DNA from 4 places in the Caulobacter sp. GW821-FHT12A07 genome. Region 1 is predicted to be linked to each of the others. Evidence: predicted binding sites of a transcription regulator. Region 1 holds the regulator's gene; each other region holds the start of a gene.
What was found. Region 1 encodes LexA, which represses DNA repair genes until DNA is damaged. Its sites were predicted from a motif close to ATGTTCNCNANNTGTTCT; they were not measured.
Positions count from the first base shown of each region.

Region 2: AC1RRS_RS14445 (YifB family Mg chelatase-like AAA ATPase) is a predicted target of LexA. The motif match lies at 2,506-2,523, and genes of this name have one in related genera.
Region 3: ssb (single-stranded DNA-binding protein) is a predicted target of LexA. The motif match lies at 2,935-2,952, and genes of this name have one in related genera.
Region 4: recA (recombinase RecA) is a predicted target of LexA. The motif match lies at 1,751-1,768, and genes of this name have one in related genera.

Region 1 is NZ_JBXAQX010000008.1:21,030-26,584, forward strand. It holds gene trpC (indole-3-glycerol phosphate synthase TrpC) at 1-453, shown strand, start outside; gene lepB (signal peptidase I) at 540-1,337, shown strand; gene lexA (transcriptional repressor LexA) at 1,642-2,349, shown strand; gene AC1RRS_RS16830 (bifunctional helix-turn-helix transcriptional regulator/GNAT family N-acetyltransferase) at 2,496-3,416, shown strand; gene AC1RRS_RS16835 (isocitrate lyase/PEP mutase family protein) at 3,413-4,174, opposite strand; gene AC1RRS_RS16840 (ComEC/Rec2 family competence protein) at 4,225-5,555, opposite strand, start outside.
Region 2 is NZ_JBXAQX010000006.1:152,753-158,307, forward strand. It holds gene AC1RRS_RS14425 (YraN family protein) at 1-54, shown strand, start outside; gene AC1RRS_RS14430 (SirB1 family protein) at 51-866, shown strand; gene AC1RRS_RS14435 (hypothetical protein) at 983-1,351, opposite strand; gene gshB (glutathione synthase) at 1,522-2,475, shown strand; gene AC1RRS_RS14445 (YifB family Mg chelatase-like AAA ATPase) at 2,597-4,132, shown strand; gene AC1RRS_RS14450 (response regulator) at 5,227-5,555, shown strand, end outside.
Region 3 is NZ_JBXAQX010000005.1:397,544-403,098, reverse strand. It holds gene AC1RRS_RS13575 (hypothetical protein) at 1-1,634, shown strand, start outside; gene AC1RRS_RS13570 (hypothetical protein) at 1,702-2,382, shown strand; gene AC1RRS_RS13565 (hypothetical protein) at 2,492-2,881, shown strand; gene ssb (single-stranded DNA-binding protein) at 3,042-3,578, shown strand; gene AC1RRS_RS13555 (hypothetical protein) at 3,791-4,684, shown strand; gene AC1RRS_RS13550 (SPM autocatalytic domain-containing protein) at 4,686-5,555, shown strand, end outside.
Region 4 is NZ_JBXAQX010000004.1:425,990-431,544, forward strand. It holds gene AC1RRS_RS11520 (hypothetical protein) at 1-174, shown strand, start outside; gene recA (recombinase RecA) at 577-1,647, opposite strand; gene AC1RRS_RS11530 (EAL domain-containing protein) at 1,896-3,497, shown strand; partial or broken gene AC1RRS_RS11535 (GAF domain-containing protein) at 3,616-4,074, shown strand; gene AC1RRS_RS11540 (PAS domain-containing protein) at 4,075-5,555, shown strand, end outside.

The DNA.
Region 1 (5,555 bases):
GCGACCGCCCTGCCCTGCATCCGCAAGGATTTCCTGGTCGACCCGTGGCAGGTGGCCGAGAGCCGCGCCCTGGGCGCCGACGCCATCCTGGTGATCCTGGCGATGATCGACGATGCGCTGGCCGCCGAACTGATGGCCGAGGCCGCGCGCCTGGGCATGGACGCCCTGGTCGAGGTGCACGACGAGGCCGAGACCGAGCGCGCTGGCCAGTTGGGCGCGACGCTGTTCGGCGTCAACAACCGCGACCTCAAGAGCTTCGTCGTTGACCTGGCCGTCACCGAGCGCCTGGCCAAGCTGGCCCCGGCCGGCTCGCTGCTGGTCACCGAGAGCGGCCTCTTCACCCATGCCGACGTGGTGCGGATGGAGGCCTGCGGGGCCACCGCCATGCTGGTCGGCGAAAGCCTGATGCGCCAGGCCGACGTCACGGCCGCGACCCGCGAGCTGATCGGCTAGACTTCCCATAACGGCGCTCGGCCACGTTTCGGCCAAGCTCGCGCTTCTCAATGCCCCTCGGTGTTCGACATCGAGGGGCTTTTCGCATGACCGCCGACAAGACGTCGCTTCGCGCGAAACTGGGCGCGCATCTGATCGACTGGGCCAGGACCCTGGCGCTGACGGCGGCCATCGTGCTCGTGCCGCGCACGGTGCTGTGCCAGCCGTTCGTGATCCCGTCGGGCTCGATGGAGCCGACCCTGCTGGTCGGCGACCGCATCCTGGTCAACAAGTTCGCCTATGGCTGGAGCCGCCATTCGGCGCCGTTCAGCCCGCAGATCGGCCATGGTCGGCTGATGGGGCGCGAGCCCCGGCGCGGCGACGTGGTGGTGTTCAAGAAGCCGGGCGATGGCCGCACCGACGTCATCAAGCGCCTGATCGGCCTGCCGGGCGACGAGCTGCAGGTGGTGGACGGGGTGCTGCGCATCAACGGCGCGCCAGTGGTTCAACAGCCCCTGGGGACGCGGATGGAGGACACCCCGTTCGGGGAGCTGCCCGCCGAGCGCTTCGTCGAGACCCTGCCGGGCGGCAAGACGCATCTGGCCAACAGCTACGGCCCGCGCACGGCGGCCGGCAACACCGCCGTCTATCGCGTGCCCGAGGGCTGCTACTTCATGATGGGCGACAATCGCGACAACTCGCTCGACAGCCGCTTCGACCCGGGCCCGATCCCGGCCGGCCAGGCCCGCTGCGCCTGGAACCCGGCGGTGGACGCCAATCTGCCGGCGCAGATCGGCATGGGCTTCGTGCCGTTCGAGAACCTGGTCGGTCGCGCCGAGATGGTGGTGTTCTCGTGGGAAAGCGGCGCCGGCCCGCGATGGAATCGGTCGTTCCAGCGGCTGTGAATCGGCGGTTGGGGTCCGGGAATCGCGGTCTCGGCGGCGATATTCTCGGAGCTTCCGGCGCGGCGCGATCGCACCGTCTACGGAAAATCGCGGCCCGGTCTGTTTTCACGGCAGCGTGCAGCCGACTGAGAACGGCGGACTTATCCGACGTAAAATCAGTCATTTAGGCCCCGCGTCCTGACATGAACGGCGCGAACGAACTGGCAGAACGCCGGTCGCCGTAATTCACTTGACCTTAACCAAGAACACCTAGAGAACATTCGCAAGGTTTGCGGTTTGTTCCGCGACGACTTGCGAGGCCGTCATGCTCACCCGCAAGCAGCACGAGCTGCTGATGTTCATCCACGAACGGATCAAGGAGACCGGCGTCTCCCCCTCCTTCGACGAGATGAAGGAGGCCCTGGACCTGGCGTCGAAGTCGGGCATCCACCGGCTGATCACCGCCCTGGAAGAGCGCGGCTTCATCCGCCGCCTGGCCCACCGGGCCCGGGCGCTGGAGGTGGTGAAGCTGCCGCAGCAGGCCACGACGGCCGCCCCGCCCAAGGGGCGCGGGGCGTTCCGGCCGCAGGTGCTGGAAGGCGGCGGCCCCGCCCCTTCGGCGCCCGCCCCGACCCTGCCGATCGCCAATGACAGCCGCGAGCTGCCGATCCTGGGCCGCATCGCCGCCGGTACGCCGATCGACGCCATCCAGCACGAGCGCGACCGCCTGCCGGTGCCCGAGAGCATGCTGGGCGGCGGCGAGCACTACGTTCTCGAGGTGCAGGGCGACTCGATGATCGAGGCCGGCATCCTGGACGGCGACTATGTGATCATCCGGAAGGGCGACACGGCCAACAGCGGCGAGATCGTCGTCGCCCTGGTCGGCGAGGAAGCCACGCTGAAGCGCCTGCGCAAGAAGGGCGGCTCGATCGCCCTCGAAGCGGCCAACCCCAAGTACGAGACCCGCATCTTCGGCCCCGACCAGGTCGAGGTGCAGGGCAAGCTGGTGGGACTGATCCGCCGCTATCACTGACGGTTAGGCCGGCACGACGGTTCGAGGGCGCGATCGCGAGGTCGCGCCCTTTTCCGTTTCGGGGGCGCGGCGATGGCCGCCCAATCGGCCAGTGTTGACTCAGTCAATAAATATCCAATATTGACACAATCAACATTGGAGGCCGCATGACCGATCGCCACGACACCGACGTCGCCACCCTGCGCGCCTTCAACCGCGTCTACACAAGCCGCCTGGGCCTGCTGGACGCCAGCTATGACGGCAGCCCGTTCACCCTGAGCGAGGCGCGGGTTCTCTACGAGCTGGCCAACCGGACCGACGCGATGGCCGCCGACATCGCCCGCGCCCTGCGGCTGGATCCGGCCCAGGTCAGCCGCACGATCAAGCGCTTCTCCGAACGGGGCCTGGTCACGGCGCGCGAGAACCCGGCCCACGGCCGCCACCAGCTGCTGAGCCTGACCAATGAGGGCCGCGCGACCTTCGCCGCTCTCGAAGCCAACACCCGCGCCAGCGTCGGCGCCCTGATCGAGGGACTGCATCCGCTGCAGCGGGCGCGCCTGCTCGAGGCGGCCGGCGCGATCAACGAGGTGTTCGAGGACGGCGCGCCCGAGGTCGTGCTGCGCGCCTTGCGCCCCGGCGACCTGGGCCTGGTCGCCTCGCGCCAGGCGGTGCTCTACGCCAGCGAATACGGCTGGGACGGCGACTACGAGGCCCTGGTGGCCGGCATCCTGGCCGACTTCCACCACAACTTCGATCCCGCCCGGGACGACGCCTGGATCGCGCAGGCCGGCGGCCGGATGGTCGGCTCGATCTTCCTGGTGCGCGGCGATGCGCCCGGCGTGGCCAAGCTGCGGCTGCTCTATGTGGAGGCGCAGGCCAGAGGCCTGGGCGTGGGCCGGCGGCTGGTCGAGACCTGCGTCGAACGCGCCCGGGCGCTGGGCTACCAGCGGCTCGACCTCTGGACCGTCAGCGTCCTGACCGCCGCGCGCCGGCTCTACGAGCAGGCCGGTTTCCAGCTGACCCACGAGGCGCCCGGCCGCCAGTTCGGCCACGACCTGATCGACCAGACCTGGTCGCTGGACCTCTAGACCGCCAGCGCTTTCGCCGCCGCGTCGAAGCCGGCCCAGGCCGCCGCGGCCAGGGCCGCGCCGGTGCTGGCGCGGCGCACGCCCAGGCCCGGCAGGTCGGCGAGCTTCATGTCCGGTCCCCACAGCAGCACGTTGACCGGCTTGGGCGCCACGGCCGCGACGATGGCGGCGATGTCGTCGTACTTCTTCACGCCCGGCGCATAGAGGCAGTCGGCGCCGGCCTCGGCATAGGCGACCAGGCGCTCGATGGTCGGGGCGAGGTCGTCGCGGCCGATCAGGAAGCCCTCGGTCCGGCCGACCAGGATCACGTCCTGGCCCGAGGCGTCGATGGCGGCGCGGGCGGCGGCGATGCGGGCGACGGCGTCGGGCAGGTCGTAGAGGTCCTTGCCGGTGCGATCCTCGATCGACAGGCCGGCGACGCCGGTTTCGACCGCGCGAGCGACATTGGCGGCGACGCCTTCGGGCGTGTCGGCGAACCCCGCCTCGAAGTCGGCGTTGACGGGCAGGTCGGTGGCGGCGACCAGCCCGCGCAGATGCTCAAGCACCTCGTCGACCGTGACCTCGCCGTCGGCCCGGCCCCAGGACCAGGCCATGCCGGCGCTGGTCGAGGCCAGGGCCTTGAAGCCCAGCTTCTGGAGCCGGACCGCGCCGCCGGCGTCCCACGGATTGGGCAGGGCGAAGAAGCCGTCGGCGTGCAGGGCGCGGAAGGCGGCTCGCCTTCCAGCGAACTTGGCGGCGAGCTCAGTGGCGTCGGTCATCGGGTCTTCCTTCAGTACGGGGCGCGAGTCCTTACGGCCGCCGGCCGCGACTATCCGCCCGGTTCTTGCGCATTCCTGTCAGCAGTCGCCACCCAGGGTCGCGCGCCGCGCAGGGGCTGGGCCCAGACGATCCACCAGCCGTCGCGGCGGCGCCAGAGCTCGGCCGAACCGCCAACCGCGAAATCCTCGCCCGCCAGCACGACGGCGTCGTGACAGGCCGCCGGCAGGACGGCGGGACGGGATCCGCGCACCACCACCACCTGGGCGCCGGCGCAGAGGCGCTGCAAACCCGCGAAGTCGGGCGCGCGGCGGGTCCAGGACAGGCTGACGGCGACAGGGGCGGACGGCAGCGGCGCGCAGGAGACGCGGTCGCAGGCGAAGTCCTTGCCGGCGATGGGCGTCAGACCCCGGCGGCGGGCCCAGAGATCGGCGCCGAAGCGGCGGGCGTCCGGGCGCAGCAGCACCGCCTCCCCGCCCCGGCGCGCGGCGGCCGTGGCGCCGTCGGCCGAAATCCACAGGTCGGGCGGCGCAGGGCGCGGCCAGAGGGCCACGGCCAGGGCCAGCGGGACGCCCAGCCAGCGCAGCCGGCCCTTCCACAGGCACAGCAGCATGATGCCGAGGAACGACAGGGCCAGGGTGAAGGGCGGGCCGCTGGCGACAACCTGCTGGGCGCCGTGGGCGCCGGCGAACCAGCGGGCGATGGCGGTCATGGCGTCGACGCCCCAGCCGGCCACGGCCAGGAACGGCGCGCCCAGACCCAGCGGCTCCAGCACGGCGCCGACCGCCAGGAACGGCATGATCACCAAGGACGACAGCGGCGAGACCGCCAGGTTGGCCGGCAGCCCCCAGACGGCGACGCGGTTGAAGTGCTGCATGGCGAACGGACCGGTGGCCATGCCGGCCACGAAGCTGGCGCCGACGCTGATGGCGAGCCAGCCCATGGCGGCCTGGGTGAAGCGGATCGGCCAGGGCACGGAGATCTCGCGCGGCTGGCGCGGCCAGGCCTCGGCCAAGGCGACCAGGGCGGCGGTGGCGGCGAACGACATCTGGAAGCCGGGCGCCCCGGCCGACTCGGGCTGGGCGACCAGGATGATCAGGGCCGCCAGGGCCAGGCCGTGCAGGCTGACAGCCTGGCGGTCGGCCAGGATCGCCAGGAAGGCCACGGCGGCCGTGATCGCCGCGCGCAGGGCCGGCGGCGGCGCGCCGGAGATGATCAGGTAGGCGCCGACGGCCGCGAGACCGGCGACGGCGGCGATCTTCTTGCCCGAGACCCGCAGGGCGACCCACGGCCAGGCGGCGATCAGCAGACGGACGGCCGCGAACACGAAGCCGCCGACGATGGCCATGTGCAGGCCGGATATGGAGAGGATGTGGGCCAGGC
Region 2 (5,555 bases), on a different contig from region 1:
CCGCCCCGCCACGTCCCCGACGCCTGGCCCGATGACGGGAGGGGCTGGGCATGACCCGTGACGAGGCCGAGGAAATCCTCACCCGCGCCGGCGAGCACGACGACGACGGCTTCCCGCTGTTCGAGGCGGCCACGGCCTGCGCGGTGCACGACGATCCCGATCGCGACGAGCAGCCCGCCCTAGACCTGGCCCGCTCGGCCGTCGAGCGCCTGAAGAGCCGCCTGCGGAGCGAGTCGCCCGAAGAGGCCATCGCCGAGACCATGGCCGGCGACCTGCGCCTGACCGGCGACCTCCTGACCTACGACCACCCCGACAACGCCGACGTCATCGCCATCGCCGAGCGCCGCAAGGGCCTGCCCGTGGCCCTGGGCGTGTTCTACATCCACGCCGCCCGCGAGGCGGGGCTGGAGGTGTTCGGCGTCGACTTCCCCGGCCACTTCCTGCTGCGCATCGAGACCGACGAGGGGCCGCTGGCGCTGGATCCGTTCAGCGAGGGCCGGGTGGTGCTGCCGTCGGAGCTGTCGCGCCGGGCCCTGCGCACCGGCCTGATGCCCGACGTCGCGGCAAGGCTCGACCAGCTGATGGCCCCGATCTCCGACCGCGCCGTGCTGATCCGCCTGCAGAACAACATCTTCGCCCGCGCCCAGCAGGCCCGCGACTGGGCCCGCGCCGAGCGCTCGGCCCTGCGCCGCGCCCTGCTCGACCCCACCGACCACCACCCCTGGCTCGACGTCGCCGCCGCCCGCGAAGGCCAGGGCGCCCTGGCCGGGGCGCTGCAGGCGCTGTCGCGCGCGCAGACCCTGGACGGCGGGGCGACGATCGCCGCCCGAGCCGCACGCGAACGCGTGCGGCTCAGACTTAACTGAGGGAGGGCGGCGCGCGAACGCGTGCGGCTCAGACTTAACTAGAGAGGGCAGCGCGGGAGCGCGGTTAGGCTGAAACTAGTGGCTGGGAAGCAGGTGCGTCTGAACGCGCCAGTCCGTCAGCCGGACAGCACCTCGACATCCTTGTTTAGGACCCATCCCGACGCGCAGGCCTCGGCGACAAGATGCTCCAGCCCGGCGGCCTCGACTGGGCAAGGCTTCCGCGACGTCGAGAAATGCACCTTGGTATGCGTGCGGGTCTCATCGCACGTATAGACGACCGCGCCGGGGTCGAGCCGCGCAATGATCGGCGCCCCCTTCCGAAGCGTGGCCCGGACCACGACGACATGCGTCGCCTGGATCCGAGCATAGTTGCATTTCCAGGATGCTCCGCCAGCCTGCGGGTCTTCCGACGCCGGCCTCACCGGCTCGGCCTGAGCCGCACCGACAACCAAAAGCGCCAAAACAATACAGGCGGGAAGACGCACGACTCACCTTCTCGACGCTCGGATGCCGAACTCTGGAGCGGCCACGAACAGGGCGCAAGCGCTCACATTCGCCGCCCTGAAGCCAGCTCTCTCTCGCATTCCGGCGCCTGTCGCCCTAACTAGACAGTCGCCGCGCGGGACCGCCCCGCCCAAGCTGATCCGGAGTCGTCATGTCGCTGAGAGTCGCCGTCCAGATGGATCCCGTCCTGGGGATCAACATCGACACCGACACCACCTTCCTGATGATGATGGAGGCCAAGATCCGCGGCCATAAGCTGTGGTTCTACACGCCCGACAAGCTTTCCCTGGAGGACGGCCGGGTGTTCGCCCGCGCCCAGCCGTTGGAGGTGTTCGCCGATAAGGGCGCCCACGCCAAGCTCGGCGAGACCGTAGTGCTCGACATGAAGGACGACGTCGACGTGGTGCTGATGCGCCAGGATCCGCCGTTCGACATGGCCTACATCACCGCGACCTATTTCCTCGAGAAGGTCCACCCCCACACCCTGGTGGTGAACAACCCGGCCGAGGTGCGCAACGCGCCCGAAAAGCTGTTCGTCACCGACTTCCCCGGCGTGCAGCCGCCGACCCTGATCACCTCCGACCACGAGGCGATCTACGACTTCCGCGCCCGTCACGGCGACATCGTCCTGAAGCCCCTCTACGGCGGCGGCGGCTCGGGCGTGGCCCGTCTGCTGGCGGACGATCCCAATCTCGACGCCCTGCTCGAACTGCACGCCATGATCAGCCGCGAGCAGGTCATCGCCCAGAAGTTCGTTCCCGCCGTCAGCAAGGGCGACAAGCGCGTGCTGCTGGTCGACGGCGAGCCGGTCGGCGCCATCAACCGCGTGCCGGCCGCCGGCCAGGTGCGCTCTAACCTGCGCGTCGGCGGCCGCGCCGAGGCCGTCGAGCTGACCGCCCGCGACAAGGAACTGTGCGCCATCATCGGCCCGGAACTGAAGAAGCGCGGCCTGCTGTTCGTCGGCATCGACGTGATCGGCGACTACCTGACCGAGATCAACGTCACCTCGCCCACCGGCGCGCAGCAGTTGAAGCGGTTCAGCGGAATCGACGCCGCCGCGATCCTCTGGGATCGGATCGAAGCCATCCGATCAACCTCTGCTTGAACAAGTAGCGCTAGTATACTGAATCGTCACACTTTCTCAAAACGTTCGATTTTTGTTCTTGCTCCGAACCGGTCCCCATGCTGGACTTGTGGATAACTAGGACAAAAACCGGGGGATCGGGATGGCGGCCAAGGTCGTCACGGTGGCGTTCGAGGGCGTCGAGGCGCGTCGCGTCGACGTCGAGGTGCAGCTGACCGGCGGTCAGGTCGCCTTCGCCGTCGTCGGCCTGGCCGACAAGGCCGTGGCCGAAAGCCGCGAGCGCGTGCGGGGCGCCTTCGCCGGTCTCGGGCTGTCGATGCCGGGCAAGCGCATCGTCGCCAACCTGGCCCCCGCCGACCTGCCCAAGGAGGGCACGCACTACGACCTGCCGATCGCTCTGGCGGTGCTGGCGGTGATGGGCGTGGTCCCGGCCGACGCGCTGGACGGCTGGGCGGCGATGGGCGAGCTGTCGCTCGACGGCCGCATCGTCGCCTGCGCCGGCGCCCTGCCCGCGGCCATGGCGGCCGGAGCCATGGACCTGGGCCTCATCTGCCCCGAGGCCTGCGGGCCGGAAGCCGCCTGGGCCGGCGGCACGCGGATCCTGGCGCCGCGCTCGCTGGTGGCGCTGATCAACCACTTCCGGGGCAGCCAGATCCTTTCCGCCCCCGCGCCCGGCCCGGTGGTCGAGGGCGAGCGCGCGAAAGACCTGCGCGACGTCAAAGGCCAGGAACAGGGCAAGCGGGCGCTCGAAATCGCCGCGGCCGGCGGCCACAATCTGCTGTTCGTCGGCCCGCCGGGCTCGGGCAAGTCGATGCTGGCCCAGCGCCTGCCCGGCCTCCTGCCGCCGCTGACCTCGGGCGAGCTGCTGGAGACCTCGATGGTCCATTCGGTGGCCGGGCTGATCGCCAAGGGAACCCTGACCCGCGCCCGCCCCTTCCGCAGCCCCCACCACAGCGCCAGCATGGCCGCCCTCACCGGCGGCGGGCTGAAGGCCAAGCCGGGCGAGGTCTCGCTGGCCCATAACGGCGTGCTGTTCCTCGATGAACTGCCCGAGTTCGGCGTCCAGGCCTTGGACAGCCTGCGCGCGCCGCTGGAGACCGGCGAGGTGATGGTCGCCCGCGCCAACGCCCACATCCGCTATCCGGCCAGGGTGCAACTGGTCGCCGCCATGAACCCCTGCCGCTGCGGCCACGGCGGGGCCGGACGCGGCGCCTGCGGCAAGGCCCCGCGCTGCCAGCGCGACTACCAGGGCCGGGTGTCGGGACCGCTGATGGACCGCATCGACCTGGCCGTCGACATGCCCGCCGTCACCGCCGCCGACCTGGCCCTGCCCGCCTCCAGCGAAGGCTCGGCCGAGGTCGCCGCCCGGGTGGCCGCCGCTCGCCGGCTGCAAGCCGAACGGGCCGAAGACGTCATGCCAGGCACGCCGGAGGTCTTGAACGGCCGCGCCGAGGGCGAACTGCTGGAGCGCATCTGCGCCCTCGACGAGCCCGGCCGCACCCTGCTGACCCGCGCCGCCGAAGCCGGCCGCCTCTCCGCCCGCGGCTGGACCCGCACCCTGCGCCTGGCCCGCACCATCGCCGACCTGGAAGGCGCGGCGTCGGTCAAGCGCGTCCACATCGCCGAGGCCCTGGCGCATCGCAGGACGGCGACGGTGGGTGAAATGGAAACCCTCTGATCCCCATCCCCCCACGAAGTGGTGGCGGGGCCGAGACTGGGCGCCGCGCCAGATCCTCCCCCTCTGGGGGAGGTGGCCCGAAGGGCCGGAGGGGGCCGTTTTCAGCTTCCGCAGCGCCGACCTTTTCCCCCGTAAAATCCCCGCGAAAGCGGAACACCTGATCCCTCTCCCCTTGCGGGAGAGGGTGGCCTCCCGGAGGGAGGTCGGGTGAGGGGTCTCTCAAAACTGAAAGCTGCGTGCGGCGGTCAGGCTGGGCGGGGCGTCTCAAGTCTGAGAGACCCCTCATCCGTCGGCCTTCGGCCGCCACCTTCTCCCGCAAGGGGAGAAGGATCGGGGAATACGCACGCTGCTCACACGGCGAGCGCGAAAAAGAGTTGAACGAACTCAACGCTCTACAACTTTATAATCCCAACTTATCCTCCCCTGCTCGAGCCGCCCCATAATCAAACCCATCCCAGCCATGGGGAGGGCTCTTGGTACCGGCCCGAGTTAGCGGCTGTGGATCGCATCGAGCGGGGCCGCTTGGGGCGTCATGGGAAGGGCGGGTTTGCAGGATCGCTCAGAAGGCGTGATTGGGCCGCCAGCCGTTCGGTGACGAGACTTGCGGGTCGACAGGGTCGGGATCGTTTCAAACCGGCCTAACAGGATCAGCCGAGGCGCCGCCGGATCACCGCGGGGCTATTGATCCTGCCCGTCCGAGGGACAACCGGGTCCAGGGTTGAAAAAGCACCCGCGCCCCCGGTCCTTCGAGCCTACGGTGCGGCGGAGCGGTCGGACGAAGCCGAAACGCTAAACAACATCACGGTCTCCGGGCTCCGCCCGGCCGCTCCGCGCCTCCCCATCAACTTTCGTGAGTTTTCACGGGAGGCCGTACCGCCATGTCCCTCTCCCCTTGCGGGAGAGGGTGGCCCTGCGGAGCAGGGTCGGGTGAGGGGTCTCTCAAAACTGAAAGCTACGTGCAGCGATCAGGCCGGGTGGAGGCGTCCGATATCTGAGAAACCCCTCATCCGACCTGCTTCGCAGGCCACCTTCTCCCGCAAGGGGAGAAGGGCCGCGAACCTGACCTTAACCCGCGCCCCCTACACTCACGCGCCATGACCAAGACCCGCGACGCCGTCACCGCCGAACAGCTGGCCACCTTGAGCCACGAGTTCCGCACGCCCCTGAACGGGGTGCTGGGCATGGCGCGTCTGCTGGAAAACACCAAGCTCACGGCCGAGCAGCGCTCCTACGTTTCCGCCCTGCGCGAGAGCGGCGACCACCTGCTTTCGCTGGTCAACGACGTGCTCGACTTCGCGCGCCTGGGGGCCACGGCGCTGGAGCTGCATCTGGCCCCCGTGCACATCGAGGACCTGCTGCGCCAGGTCGCCGAGCTGATGAGCCCCCGCGCCCACGAGAAGAAGATCGAGATCGGCTGGGCGGT
Region 3 (5,555 bases), on a different contig from region 1:
GCAAGGTGGCCGTGGCCGGCTCGGTGGCCGGCACCCTGACCGGCGCCACCACGGGTCCGATCAATTCCGACAGCAACGGCACGGTGACCGACAGCTTCGTGTCGCTGTACGACGCCAACGGCGACGAGAGCTGGACGGTGCGTCGCGGCGGCCTGCTGGAAGACGAGGCCACGGCCGTCGCCTTCGGCCAGGACGGCGTCGTCTACGTGGCCGGCCGCACCAAGTCGGACCTGCCCGGCGCGACCGGCTCGGCCTCGCAGGGCGGCTACGACAACTATCTGACCGGCTTCGCGGCCGACATCACCGGCACGCCCAAGGCCCTGTTCACCACCCATTTCGGCAGCGCCGAGAACGACACCGTCTCGGGCATGGTCGTCGACGGCGGCAAGGTCATCGTCGCCAGCAAGGAAGGCAGCGAGGCGATGCTGCGCAGCTTCGACGTCTCCACTTCGGTGGTGACCGAGAACCGCACGGCGCTGAACTCGGCCGGCGTCTACGAGACCAAGCCGGTCACCTACACCAAGGCCGCGACCATGACCGTGGGCGCGACGCGCGACCTCGGCACGCTGAAGGGCGGCGACATCGCCGGCCTGACCATCGACAACGGCCAACTCTATGTTGGCGGCTACACGACCAACGGCTCGCTGACGGTCAACAACGTCAAATCCGCGGCCTCGGGCGGTTCTGACGGCTTCGTCGCGCGCGTCTCGCTCGACCTCACCAGCACATCCGGCGACACCCTGGCCTATTACGGCGGCACGGGCGACGACACGGTCACCGGCATGGCGGTCTCCAACGGCCAGGTCTGGCTGGTGGGCGCGGCCGGCAAGGACCTGGCGGGCCAGGCCACGGTCGGCACCAAGGACGGCTACGTCGCCCAGATCGACATGGCCACCGGCGACGCCACCTGGGAACAGCGCCTGACCGGCAAGGACGGCTACGCCACCCCGACCTCGATCGCGGTCGACGCCTCGGGTTCCAGCGCGCTCGACATCTTCGGCCTGCCGCGCGGGACGATGAACTACACCCAGTCGGACAAGATCGTGTCGGCGACCTCGGCGCGGCCGGGCGACACCTTCCAGATCCGCACCCGCGAGCGCGGCCCGCTGACCACCATCACCATCGGCGCCGACGACACGCTCGACACCCTGGCCGACAAGATCCGCCGGGCCTCGGGCTACGCCGCCAAGGTGTCGATCTCCAGCGACGGCAACATGCGCAAGCTGAAGATCACCCCGGCCTACAACACCTCGACGGTGGAAGTGCTGCCGGGCAAGGGCGACAGCAATGTGCTGAGCGCGCTGGGCCTGGCTTCGGGCATCGTGCGCAACACCAAGACCGACGACGGCCGCACCGTCTCGGCCGACGGCAAGGGGCCGGTCTACGGCCTCAAGCTGCCCACCGAGCTCAGCCTGGTCGACGAGACGGCCCGGGCGACCACGGCCGACCTGCTGAAGTCGGCCACGGCGGCGATCCGCAACGCCTATCGCGAGATGGCCGACATCGCCAACGGCGTGAAGGCCGACGGCTCGGCCACCACCTCGGGCAAGACCGGCGGCACGGCCCCGGCCTATCTGACCAACCAGATCGCCAACTACCAGGCCGCGCTGGACCGCCTGACCGGCGGCAGCTAGGCCGCGCATGGCCTTCGCGGCCGCCGTGACGCTTGAAACCGTCATCGACGCGTCGTAGCCAGGGGGCATGGAACTTCTCAAAGATCGACGCGTGCTGCTGGGCGGCGGAGCGGCCCTGGCGGTGATCGCGGGCTTGGCCGTGGCCTTCACGCTGATGGGCGGCAAGGACCGCAAGCCGGCCGAGGATCCGCCGGCCTCGCGCGGCGGCCTGATCGTCGAGACCGGTCGTTCGGACGACACCAAGCTGAACGATCCGGCCCGCCCGCTGCGCTGCTTCGTCGGCGGCCAGTTCGTCGGCGAGACCACCCTGGCCGAATGCGCCAAGAAGAACGGCGTGGCCACCGGCGCCCTCGACGTCGGCGTCGACGAGACCGGGGCCCTGGCCGCCGCCGACCAGGCCGGCACGGTGCTGACCCCGCTGCCGCCGCCGGCCGTGGCCGCGCCTGTCGCCACGCCCGCGGCGACCCCGGCTGTCGGCGCGACCTCGGCGCCGAGCGCGCCCCTGGCCGTCTGCCAGCGCTATCTCGGCGGCCAGTGGAACAAGCTGCCGGGCGAGATCACCCAGAACGCCTGCATCCAGCAGCTCTTCGCCGGCAAGTGCGAGCGTCCGGGCGGCGCCACCTACGGCCGCTGGGGCGACGAGACGCTGCGCCTGCTGGCGGGCCGCGTCGAGGCCTCGTCCGACAACCGTTCGTTCCACCTGGTGGTGGAGCAGGCCGCCAACTGCGCCATTCCCAGCGTCGGCTAGAGCGCGGCAGGGTCAAGTTTGGGCGGTTGATCCGCCCGGGCCGCGCTATGGATATTTGAATGAGAGCCTTTCCCGCGGGGAAAGGCTCTTGGGCCGAAGGAGTTTTCTGATGCGCGTTTCCCCCATCGCCGCCGTCCTGGCCCTCGGCGTCGCCGCTGTCGGCCTGTCGGGCTGCGTCAAGGCCACCCGCGCGCCTTTCGACCAGGGCGTCTGCAACCACGTCATCGAGAAGAAGGACGGCACGCTGCAGTTCAACCCGGTCGAGCGCAACGTGCCCAACATGGAGACCTGCGCCGCCACGCTGGAAGGGATGCGCATCCGCTTCCTGCGCATGGGCCTCCGCAAGGAGCAGCTGACCGGCTCCTACCAGGGCAAGTTCATCTTCGTGGAACGCGAGGGCATCTATCTGGGCGACAGCTACGAAGGCGCCCGGTTCATGTCGCTGGTGCGCACGGGCGACGGTCGTCTGGCCGTGCCCGGCGCCTTGCCGGCGCGCTAAGACCGTTTCCGGGAGGCGAGGAGAGGGCGGTGGATAACCGCTCTCTGTTCACAGGAACGTTTGGTGAACAATTCTTGATTTCCGCCTTGCTGAGTCGTTAACGTCTCCGCTCGAGATTCCGGCGCATAGGGTCGCCGGGCGAGAACAGGGCATTCGCCAAATGGCTGGCAGCGTCAACAAGGTCATCCTGGTCGGCAACCTCGGGGCCGACCCCGAGATCCGCACCCTCAATTCGGGCGACCGCGTCGCCAACCTGCGCATCGCCACGTCCGAGACTTGGCGCGACCGCTCCAGCGGCGAGCGCAAGGAAAAGACCGAGTGGCACCGCGTCGTGATCTTCAACGACAACCTGGTGAAGGTGGCCGAGAGCTACCTGCGCAAGGGCTCGACCGTCTACATCGAGGGCGCGATCCAGACCCGCAAGTGGACCGACCAGCAGGGCCAGGAAAAGTACTCCACCGAGATCGTGCTGCAGAAGTTCCGCGGCGAGCTGACCATGCTGGGCGGCCGTGGCGACGGCGCCGGCGCCGGCGCTCCGTCGGGCGGCTATGACGACGGCTACGGCCAGGGCGGCGGTGGCGGCGGCTACGGCGGCGGCCAAGGCGGCGGCAACTTCGGCGGCGGCGCTCCGCGCAGCCAGCCCAGCGGCCCGCGCGAGAGCTTCTCGGCCGACCTGGACGACGAAATCCCGTTCTAAGGGCTCGCCTGAGCGCCTGGATCTGAAGACGGCCGGTTCCGCGAGGAACCGGCCGTTTTTCTTTGGGCGCGCGCAAGGAAGAGGCGACGGGGCGTCAATTGTGCAGTTTCCGTGAATTTCGAAGGCTCATCGAATTGAAGTAGTATTTCTCAATTGCAACCAAACGGCGATCTCGCCTACGGTCTCGCTTGTACAAATCAGTGAGGCGTAGCGTGGCCGGTTCGCTTTTGGGTATCGAGTTCGTCGCCGATCGGCGAAGCGGTGAGACGTCGAGCGGCGGCGGGTTGCGACGCGCCGTGCAAACACCACCCGCAAGGCGGCCGGGGGCGTCGGCGCTGACTGTCGTCGGGCTGTTGGCCTCGCTTTTCACCGTGCTGGCTCCCTTGAGCGCTTGCGAAGCGCAGCCGCCGTCTCCTCCGCCGTTGGCCAAGAAGTTCAAACCCCAGGTGGATGTCCTGGAGGCCTTGCTCTTCCCCGAGGGGCAGGACCTGGTCGTCCGTTTCGACGATGTGATCGTCGGTCAGGGGCGGCCCCTGACCGCCACGAAATGGGACCCGCCCGGCCCGAAGACGCGGGGGTCGCTTGAGATAAGAACTTTGCTGGGGGGCGATTTTGTCGAGGCCGGCACAGGTCTCGCCAAGGGGCGGCCGGCGAATTTTGTGCAGCTGTACGCGCCGTCCCTGCAGCCGTTCGCCGGCCATCCCGACCAAGTGTTGCGAGTCGCGTTCGGCGATGGCGCGGCGGAGCAGTTGAAGGTCGTGGAGCGGCCGGGCTGCATCGTCGTCGCAAGTCACGACCATGGGCGTATCAGCCGGATGGCGAGCGTCACCGAGGCGGACGCCCTGAATCACACAAGTGGAGAGTCCGGTCGCTCCGACGAGATCCGTGCGCGGGTCGAGGACTGCAGGACGCGCGCCGCGGCCGCGGCCGTGGGGGCGTGGGGCGTTTTTTCCGCGCCGGGCGAGGCGGTCATCAAGGTCGATGGTTCTCCCGCGACCGGTCCCGCCGCCAGCCTCTTCGATGAAGAGGTCGCCCGGGCGCTGCCCAGGATTGAGCCGGGCCTTTCAAAGCAACGATTTCACGAATTGACGGCCGGAGGAAACTGAGATGGCGAAGCGTAATCCTGCCAACGAAATTCCCGCTTATCTCAAGGCGCTGAACAACTACGCGAAGAAGGTGAATCTGCTCCTGCAGACTCCCGAGAAGCAGGCCCAGATCGTCTATGCCTTTACCAAGAGCTATTTCGACAATGATCCTGGCCTGGGGGTGTTCCGCGTAGACAGCCCGGGCGTCGATCCCGCGATTTTCAAGGGTGCGCTCATCAAGGCGGTCAAGCGTTACGCTGCGGCGCTTCCTTTCGATGTCGGGGCGGAGATAGGCTACGATCCTCAAACCGGCGGCGTGACGCTGTCGGTCGAGGGCACCTACAAGAAGCAGGGCGTCAAGTCTGTCGTCACGCTCGGCGGCACCAAAGCGATCGACCTCAATACCTTCGGGCTGGCGGGCCTCGATGGCGAACTGGGCAACCTGCTCAAGCTGGGCTTGAAGGTCTACAGCAGCCCGTTCGACGAGACGATTTCGATCGAATACAGCTTTGGTGGTCTGGGGCTCACCAAAACATCCGCCATCGTCGTTGGCCGCGATGATGGGTTGGTGACCTCGACCCTGTCGGGGTGGATCCGGGACTCGATAAACAACAATGGTCTGCCTCAGGACAGCTTGAAATACCAGGATGAAATCACCGAGCGAATGCTGGTGAACATCAGGAATGCTGAAAGAACGCATACGAATTACGACCTGGCCGCCGACCTCGCCGCGCAGATATTCCTGAAGACGCAGCCCAGGAGGACCGAAAATACGATCACGCTGTACTGGGCTGAGGGAAAAATTACCGAATACTATGTGCAGCGGACGCGCGACCGTGTGACCGGCGCCGCGACGCTGAAGGTTTCCTACGTCGACAAGTCGATCACGACC
Region 4 (5,555 bases), on a different contig from region 1:
CAGGCCGGCGGCAAGCGCGAGGCGCCGGTCTGCGACTTCAGCGGCCCGATCGCCCTGGCGGTCAGCGTCGGCGGGCGGCAGGCGTTCTATGCGCCGACGGGATCGGCGCGGGTGGCGGTGATCGACGGCGCGCCGGTGTGCGTGCAACGGCCGTGGACGAAGATCGGGAACTGAGGGGGCTGGGGCTTCTACTCATCTGACGGAATTCGGCCGACGCTCTGGAAGCTGAAAACGGCCCCCCTCCGGCCCTTCGGGCCACCTCCCCCAGAGGGGGAGGATCTGATCCGGCGCCGCGCCAGGAAGATGCTCCCCCTCTGGGGGAGCTGTCGCGGAGCGACTGAGGGGGAAGGCCAGCGCCCTGCGGCGGTCGCCCCCTCCGTCACGGCGCGTTCCGCACCGCGCCACCTCCCCCGCTTTGCGGGGGAGGACAAACGAAATCGGACGCCTGGCATGGGGTCCAGGCGTCCGGGGATCGCGGCCGTCGTGGCGGTGTAGGTCCGCCGCGGGCGTATGGCGGGGTCGCCCTCGGCGGGCGGCGGCCGCGAAACTCGGAGCAGGCGCGCCCCGAGTTGTCTCTTATTCTTCCTCGCCGTCCTCGGGACCGCCGACCAGCAGCTCTTCCTCGATCTTCTGCGAGGCCTTGCGCACGGCCATCTCGATCTCGTTGGCCAGGTCCTTGTTGTTCTTGAGGAACTCGCGGACGTTGTCGCGGCCCTGGCCGATGCGCTGGCTGTTGTAGGAGAACCAGGAGCCGGCCTTGTCGATGATGCCGCCCTTGACGCCCAGGTCGATGATCTCGCCGAGCTTGGAGATGCCCTCGCCGTACATGATGTCGAACTCGACCTCGCGGAACGGCGGGGCCACCTTGTTCTTCACCACCTTGACGCGGACGTTGTTGCCGATGATCTCGTCGCGGTTCTTGACCGAGCCGGTGCGGCGGATGTCCAGGCGCACCGAGGCGTAGAACTTCAGCGCGTTGCCGCCCGTGGTCGTTTCCGGGCTGCCGTACATCACCCCGATCTTGTGACGGATCTGGTTGATGAAGATGACGATGGTGTTGGCCTTGTTGATCGAGCCGGTCAGCTTGCGCAGCGCCTGGCTCATCAGACGGGCCTGGAGGCCGGGCAGGCTGTCGCCCATCTCGCCTTCGATTTCGGCCTTCGGGGTCAGGGCGGCCACGGAGTCGACCACGACGATGTCGACCGCGCCCGAGCGCACCAGGGTGTCGGTGATCTCCAGAGCCTGCTCGCCGTTGTCCGGCTGCGAGACCAGCAGGTTGTCGAGATTGACGCCCAGCTTGAAGGCGTAGCCCGGATCCAGCGCGTGCTCGGCGTCGACGAAGGCGGCGGTGCCGCCGGCCTTCTGGACCTCGGCGACGACGTGCAAGGCCAGGGTGGTCTTGCCCGAGCTTTCGGGGCCGTAGATCTCGATCACCCGGCCCTTGGGCAGGCCGCCGATGCCCAGCGCGATGTCCAGGCCGAGCGAGCCGGTGGAGACCGACTCCATCTCGACCTTGCCCTTTTCGCCCAGCTTCATCACCGAGCCCTTGCCGAAGGCCCGATCGATCTGCGCCAGGGCCGCTTCTAGCGCCCGCGCCTTGTCGCCTTCTTCCTTGCCCACGAGTTTCAAAGCCGCCTGACTGGTCATTGGATGATCCGCCTTATTCCATGATTCCGACCGTCCGGCCGGAAGTTCGAGCGCCTCGGCGCCCACCGCCTGTGGAATGATTAACGTGTACACATTTTGTTCTATGTTCGCAAGATGTTCTTTTTCGTTCCGGCGCGCCCGCCGGACCTGCCTGCGACGGGCGGTCGCAGCCCCATCGGCGACCCGCCCCCGTGCACGGGTCTTTAAGCTAAGGCGCGCAAGCTGCCCCACCTCTGGGGAGCTCTGCCTTGTCGATCGATCCGCGCCGCCTGCTGGGACTGGCCTTCGCCAGCGCCGACCTATTGCTGGAACTCGAGGGCGACCGGGTCAGCCTCGCCCTGGGCGCGGCGCAAAAGATCATGGGCAAGCCTGAAACCTCCTTGATCGGCCGCGTCTGGCGCGACCTGTTCACCGCCGCGGACCGCCCGCTGATGGACGCCGCGCTCTATGCTCTCGACGAGGGGCAGCGCCGGGGTCCGGTCACCGTCCGCGTCGCCGGGGAGCCGGAGCGCTTCGTTGGAGTCACTCTGCGCGCCCTCCCCGACAATTTCGGTCGCACCTCCATCGCGGTCACCGCCGCCCGCCCGCCCGCGGGAGGCCTCGACGCCGCCGGCCTGCGCCCGCGCGAGAACTTCGAGGAGATCGCCAAGGGCCTGTTTGAAGCCGCGCGGGTCACCGGGCTCGAGCTGGAACTGGCCATGGTCGAGTTCGCCGGCCTGTCGGCCCTGCGCGAAGGCCTGAACGCGCCCGACGCCCTGGCGCTGGACATGAAGATCGCCGGCGCCGTGCGGGCCGAGTCCCACGCCGGCGCCATGGCCACCCAGGTCTCGCCCGAGCGCTACGCCCTGCTGCGCGCCAAGGACGACCGCCCCGAGGCCCTGGCCGCCCGCCTGACCAAGATCGCCGCCCTCGACGCCAGCGCCCACGTCGTGCCGCTGGACGGCGGGACCTCGTCGCGCGGCCTGCGGGCCCTGCGCTACGCCCTCGACGACTTCCTGCGCGAGGGCCTCAAGGACACCCCGCCGCTGACCCTGTCCGAGGCGATGAACCGCTCGGTCAAGCGCACCCTGGCCCGCGCGGGGGCCCTGGGCGCGGCCGTCAGCCAGCGCCGCTTCACCCTGGCCTACCAGCCCGTGGTCGACCTCGCCTCCGGCCAGGCCCACCACCACGAGGCGCTGGTGCGCTTCGAGGACGGCGCCAGCCCCTTCGCCCTGATCCGCATGGCCGAGGAGTTCGACATCATCGAGGAGCTGGACCACGCCATCGCCGAGCAGGCGGTGCGCCGGATCGCCTCGGACCGCAGCGGCGCGGTGAAGCTGGCCGTCAACGTCTCGGGCCGCACCATCGTCAGCGAGACCTTCGTCGATCACATCAACCGCCTGCTGACCCAGACTCCGGCCGCCAGGGGCAAGCTGATCTTCGAGGTCACCGAGACCAGCGCCATCGACGACCTGCCCCGCGCCAACCGCCACATCCAGGCCCTGCGCGGCCTGGGCTCGCTGGTCTGCCTGGACGACTTCGGGGCCGGCGCGGCCTCGTTCGCCTACCTCCAGGAACTGACCCTCGACATCGTCAAGATCGACGGCCGCTACGTGCGCGAACTGGCCGGCAACAGCCGCGACGGAGCCATGGTGCGCCGCCTGGTCGAGCTGTGCCGCGACCTCGACGTCCGCACCGTCGCCGAGATGGTCGAGACCGCCGAGGTCGAGGACGTGGTCCGCAAGGCCGGCGTCGACTTCGCCCAGGGCTGGCTCTACGGCAAGCCGGCCGACCAGCCGCAGCCCTCGCAGAAGCCCTTGGCCGTCACCCCGATGGCCCGCCGCGCCGGCGTGTCGGAAGGCTGGGGCTGAAAAAACTTTACCCTGATCGCGTGGAACCGTTGATCGCGCCAAGCGTCTTAAGCCTCTAGTCGATAGGCGCGTCGGCTATCCGACGCCGCCGGTGATTGAGGGGGGCCTCAAGTTTCGCATGGACGCCGCCGATCCGGCGGAGCGTGAGGCCGATCGCCTCGCGGCGCTCCGCCGTTACGACATTCTGGACACCCCGCGCGAGGCGGCCTTCGACGAGATCGTCTCTCTGGCGGCCGAGATCTGCGGCGCGCCCATCGCCGTGGTCAACCTGATCGACGAGCACCGGCAGTTCTTCAAGGCCGAGGTCGGCCTGGGCGTGCGCGAGACGCCGCTGGAGACGTCGTTCTGCGCCAAGGCCATCCTGGAAGACGACTTCCTGCTGGTGCCCGACGCCACGCGCGACCACCGCTTCGACGGCAATCCCCTGGTCACAGGCGAGCCGCACCTGCGGTTCTACGCCGGCGCCCTGCTGAAGACCGCCGAGGGCCTGCCGATCGGCACGCTGTGCGTGCTCGACACCGCGCCCAAGGAACTGTCGCCCCTGCAGCAGCGCACCCTGCAGGTGCTGGCCCGGCAGGTGATGAGCCAGCTCGACCTGCGGCTTTCGCTGCAACATCGGGCCCAGAGCGAGCAGCTCTACCGCACCCTCTTCGACTCGATGGACGAGGGTTTCTGCATCATCGAGTTCTTCGACGGCCCGCACGGGCCGCTCAGCGACTATGTCCACGTCGACGCCAACGCCGCCTACGCCCGCCACGCCGGCATCCCCGAGGTGGTCGGCCAGAAGCTGCGCGAGATGGTGGGCGACGAGGCCGACGCCTGGGTGGCGCGCTATGGCGAGGTGCTGCGCACCGGCCAGCCGATCCGCTTCGAGCAGGAGCTGGTGGCCACCGGTCGCTACCTGTCGCTGTCGGCCTTCCGCATCGAGCCGCCCGAGCGCAGGCAGGTGGCGGTGCTGTTCCAGGACGTCACCGAGCGCCGCCGGGCCGAGCTGGCTCTGCGCCAGCTGAACGAGACCCTGGAGCAGCGGGTGGCCTCGGCCCTGGCCGAGCGCCGGGTGCTGGCCGACGTGGTCGAGGGGACCGCCGCCCTTGTCCAGGTGATCGACAACGACTTCCGCTGGCTGGCCGTCAACGGCGCGGCGGTGCGCGAGTTCGAGCGGGTGTTCGGGGTGACGCCGCGGGTCGGCGACAGCATGCTCGACCTGCTGGCCGACCATCCCGACAACCGCGAGCAGGTGCGCGCGGTCTGGTCACGCGCCCTGGCCGGCGAGGAGTTCGTCGCGGTCGAGGCCTATGGCGATCCCGCCGGCTATCGCCGCGACTACGAGATGCGGTTCGGCGTGCTGCGCGACGACATGGGCGTCAAGGCCGGCGCCTATCAGTTCGTCTACGACGTCACCGAGCGCCTGGCCGAGCAGGACCGCCTGCGCGAGGCCGAGGACGCCCTGCGCCAGGCCCAGAAGATGGAGGCCGTCGGCCAGCTGACCGGCGGGCTGGCTCACGACTTCAACAACCTGCTGTCAGGGATCTCGGGCTCGTTCGAGATGATCGGCACGCGCCTGTCGCAAGGCCGCATGGTCGATGTCGATCGCTATGTCGCCGCCGGCCAGGGCGCGGCGCGGCGGGCCGCCTCGCTCACCCACCGCCTGCTGGCCTTCTCGCGCCGCCAGACCCTGTCGCCCAAGCCGATCGTCATCAACCGGCTGATGGCCGAGTTCGTCGAGCTGGTGCGGCGCACCGTGGGGCCGGCGATCAAGGTCGAGACCGTGGCGGCAGGCGGCCTGTGGCCCACCCTGGTCGACGCCAACCAGCTGGAGAACGCCCTCCTCAACCTCTGCATCAACGCTCGGGACGCCATGCCCGACGGCGGCCGCATCACCATCGAGACCGGCAACAAGTGGCTCGACCGCCGCGCCGCCGACGAGCGCGGCATGGAACCGGGCCAATATGTCTGCATCTGCGTCAGCGACACGGGCGTGGGCATGGACAAGGCCGTCCAGGAGCGGGTGTTCGACCCGTTCTTCACCACCAAGCCGATCGGCGAGGGCACCGGCCT